Regions from separate parts of the Tenacibaculum sp. AWR4_210 genome, predicted to be linked through region 2. Evidence: riboswitches for the same ligand, from Rfam matches in the RefSeq annotation. Region 2 holds a riboswitch; the other holds the start of a gene.

Region 1 (2,202 bases), on a different contig from region 2:
CGACTTCTCGTTTATAGGTTTCCAGGTCGTACTCTTTGTAAAGAGACAATGCTTTTTGTATAGGTTGATAGGAACTCGTCAATCCAGCTACGCGATGCTCCATTTCAATAAGATCACGTCTTAATTTTTCATTCAACTTTTTATTTAATTCACTTATCATAGGATACTTTTTACAATGGTAATTGGTATAAATTATTCGACGATAAAGGGACTTTCTTTACACCGACTTTTACAAATCCTAAACTTTCGTAAAAACGACACAGTTTCACATTAGTGGCTACGGCATCAAGACGCAAAAACTCGCAGTCTTTTGCTCGAGCTTTTACTGCAATTTTTTGCAATACTAAAGCCCCCAGTCCACGACCGTTATAGGCTTCTTTGATTACCAAAGAATGTACGTAAAATGCCTGGTCATCTCGCAATCCCCAATAGTATTCATCTTTTTCCATGATTCTAACCATACCGATGGTTTTCTCTTGGAGATCTCGGATAAAATAGTACTCTCCTCGAGACAAGCCTTCTTTGACCCAGGCAATTTTTTCAATAGGAGGATGAATCCAATACTGCCAATGGTCCACATTTTTAGCTTGAATTTTCAATGCTGTTTCTTTAAACAGTGCAAGTACCTCATCCAGAGCTTCCTCGTCTGCAGGATGAAATTCAAATTCTATAGGTTCTAAGCTACTCATCAGGTAAACTTAAAAAAAATCTCTCATATTCAAAGCCTTCAAGCCTGTACTTACTTTTCTCCTAATTAAAATTACATACAACTTGGTCATTTCTGTGAAATCCTTACTTTTACGCCCGATTTTTGGTTTTTTACGCTGGTAAAAATTAAAAGGGAATTTGGTGAAAATCCAAAACTGTTCCCGCAACTGTGAGGTTTATTTACAACGAGCAATCAATTAAGTCACTGCTAACATTAGTGGGAAGGCGATTGTTCGGAACCGAGTCAGGAGACCTGCCAACAATTCATAATTTTATTAGTAACTCTCGGGTAAAGGGTTAGAAAATATACAACTACTCATCGTAGTATTTTCTGCACATTACCTGCTTAAAACTCATTTTTCAGCAGATGAAAAAATTTGTATTATGCAGTGTATTTATGCTGTTGGCTATTGTTGCCAATGCGCAATCATACACTACAATTTCAGGAACCGTAAAAGACCTGAAAACCGGAAAAACCATTTCCAATGTCACTGTAGCCTTTAAAAATGTACGCAAAGGTACCCATACCGATGCCAATGGCCATTTTCAGCTTCAAGTACCTACTAAAACTAAAACTGTTCAATTTTCAAAAATCGGCTATGAAACCGTAGTAAAGAACATTGCGTCATTGTCAAGTTCTGAGCCATTTATTCTTTTTCTACAAAAAGAAGTCATCGCTTTGGACGAGGTGCAAATCGACGCTAGGAAACAAGGTATGAAGCCTGCTGTTCTGGCTGTAGGAAAACTTCCTATTAAAGATATCGATGCTCCCGTTACTACCAACAGCGTCGATCAACGATTGCTCCTTCAACGCGGAGTGGACGATTTAGGAACGGCGGTAAAAAGTGCCACTGGAGTTCGACCTATTAATCGTTACGGTGGTTTTCAAACCTTCCGAATTCGCGGATTTAACAATTTTGTTTTATTGCTAGACGGAGTGCGTGATGAGCGTCATAATATATCGACAAGTGCTCCAAGTACTAACCTTGCCAACGTTGCTCGTATCGAAGTTTTAAAAGGCCCTGCAAGTGTACTATACGGACACTCAGCGCTAGGAGGAATTATCAACATCGTTCGAAAAAAACCAACCCTTCACGATACTGGTAACTTTACTATTAGCTATGGTAGCTATAAAAGTTATACCATGAGTGCTGGTTTTGGAGGTTCCATTTCTCCTGAACTCCGATACCGAACAGACTTTGGTTTGACCAGAAGCCAAGGGTGGCGAGACTACGGCGTGGCTACCAACAACGGATCTTTTGCTTTGACCTATACTCCGAGCTCTAAAGATCGTTTGGATTTTTACTTACAAGTCAATGACGACCAATACGACACCGATACGGGAATTCCGATGGACGACGACGGTTCACTAGTACCTGGCTTGGATCCAAAAACACGTTATAACGATCCGCAGGATTATCTCAAACACAAACGCTACGACGCTCAATTAAAATACACGCATGAGTTTTCTGAAACATCAAAACTTACCAACCT
Region 2 (2,202 bases):
GGCAAAAAACATTGATTGCTGCCCCACCATGTAAAAAGTTAAGCACCATTTGTTGGGTAACTTCCTGTGGGTATGGGCTTACTTTATTGGTAGTTGCGATTCCGTGGTCACCCGCAAAAACAACGATGGTAGGGGCAACTATTTCAGGAGTACAAGTTTCTTGTATTTGGCCTATTTGCAAGGCTATTTTTTCGAGAGTGCCAAGGGCTCCTAAAGGTTTTGTTTTGGTGTCGATGGCCTGTTGAAGTTCAGGTACTAAGGTTGTCGGTAATGGTGCTATCGTAAACATGTTGTTTATTTTAAGTGTAAAGGGAGTCCAGAAACCATAAAGGTTGCTTTGTCTGCACGTTGTGCAATATATTGATTCATCCAGCCTTGAAGTTCTACAAACTTTCTTCCAATAGAACTCGTTGCGTGCAGTCCCATGCCAATTTCATTAGAAATGATAATGATATTACCGTCTATTTGTTGCAGTTTGTCGAATTCTTCTTTAGCGAGTTGTAAGCTCTTCTGCACGTCACTTTCTGTATCTGTAAAGTAATTCGTGAGCCAAAGCGTTACACAGTCAATTACCACGGTTTGTCCTGCAGCGATGACTGTACTGAGTTTTTTTTCTTCTTCAACGGTGCTCCACTGCTCTCCGCGATCATCGATATGTCGTTGTACGCGCTTTTTAAAATTAGCATCCCAAATACGAGAGGTGGCTAAGTAAATTGGTGCTGATGACAAGGACTCTGCAAGTCGCTCTGCGTAAGAGCTTTTTCCGGAACGTTCTCCTCCAGAGATGTAGTAAATCATAGAAGATAAATTTTGAAATACAAAGATTAGAAAGATTTTGATAGCAAAAAAGACTTTTTATCACGAATTCGTTAGAAAGTAGCACGAAAAGAAATGAAAAATTAAAATATTGATAAAAAAACGGTAATATATGATTCAGTAATTAAAAGAATGCTATACATTTGCCCCGAATTTTGGTTTTTCCTTTGTTGCCCAACGGGCGAGGAAAATTAAAAGGGAATTCGGTGTAAATCCGAAGCTGTTCCCGCAACTGTAAGCTAAACCGCTTATTATCATTCAAGATTACCACTGTATTTATGGGAAGGTAGATAATAAGACGCAAGCCAGGAGACCTGCCAATTTTCAAGAATTCGAACTTTCGGGATAAAAGTTTGGGGGCGGTTTACTGCGCTGATTTTTTTCCTGAATATTTAAAAATTAAAGTAACATTTACTAATGAGAAAACAATTATTTTTTGTTGGTGCCTTGGCACTATCAATGGTAGGGGGAAGTTTGTACGCTCAGGAAAATGAGCAAACGAAAAATGAAGAGTTGGACGAAGTTGTGGTAACGGCAACCAAGTTTGATTTGAAAAAAGAGCACACGGGTAAGGTGATCTATACCATCTCTCAAAAGGAAATTCAACAAAACGCTGGAAACACAGTAGTTCAGTTATTAAACAATTTACCAGGAATTGAAATTAATGGTGCAAACTCGAATAGAGGACGTCAAATAGGAACTTATATCCGTGGAGGAAGAAGTAGACAGGTGTTGGTGTTGATAGACGGTATTCCGGTATCTGATGCATCGGGGATCAATCAGAGCTATGATTTGCGTTTGTTGTCGTTAAACCAGATTGAAAAAATTGAAGTTTTAAAAGGAGCTGCTTCTACCTTGTATGGAACAGGAGCTGCAACAGGGGTAATTAATATCATATTAAAGAAATCGTCAAAACAAGCGATCCGCGCTACCTATGAAGCGAGTATCGGTACGTACAACGATAGCAAGTCGTTTAGTGCCCGTCCAAATAATAAAAATCAAAACGTTAGTATCAACGGAACGCTTGGGAATTTGAAGTACTTGGCCTATTTTGATTTAACTGGAGTTGAAGGATTGTCAGCTGCTAAGAGCAAAACGGATCAAGTTTTTGAAGATGATTCTTTTTACAGCAAAAATGCCTTGGTAAAATTAGGCTATGATTTTACGGAGAATCTCGATTTAGGATTATTTCTTAACTACGATGAGTTTGATTCGGAATTTGATGCAGGTGCCTACAGAGATGAAGCGAGAAATACTTGGGCATTTTCTCAAGTTCGCTACGGTGTAAAACCGAAGTTTAGTTATGAAAATGGAGAAGTGTACGTGTTGGCGTCTTTTAATAAAATAACACGTAATTTAAAGCAGTACAGTAGCTTTTCTAAATCG

Evidence for each region. A riboswitch is a leader RNA that binds a small molecule or an ion and turns the genes downstream of it on or off. The one in region 2 is predicted to bind cobalamin.
Region 1: it holds a riboswitch for cobalamin, as region 2 does, so the genes downstream of both, ACXAG7_RS16880 (TonB-dependent siderophore receptor) here and ACXAG7_RS07560 (TonB-dependent receptor plug domain-containing protein) in region 2, are expected to answer to the same signal.

What each region holds. Positions count from the first base shown of each region.
Region 1 is NZ_JBSWYF010000010.1:105,485-107,686, forward strand. Features, by position in the region: gene ACXAG7_RS16870 (hypothetical protein) at 1-160, opposite strand, end outside; gene ACXAG7_RS16875 (N-acetyltransferase family protein) at 171-689, opposite strand; cobalamin riboswitch at 796-983, shown strand; gene ACXAG7_RS16880 (TonB-dependent siderophore receptor) at 1,076-2,202, shown strand, end outside.
Region 2 is NZ_JBSWYF010000003.1:349,813-352,014, reverse strand. Features, by position in the region: gene cobT (nicotinate-nucleotide--dimethylbenzimidazole phosphoribosyltransferase) at 1-289, opposite strand, end outside; gene cobU (bifunctional adenosylcobinamide kinase/adenosylcobinamide-phosphate guanylyltransferase) at 295-798, opposite strand; cobalamin riboswitch at 956-1,152, shown strand; gene ACXAG7_RS07560 (TonB-dependent receptor plug domain-containing protein) at 1,234-2,202, shown strand, end outside.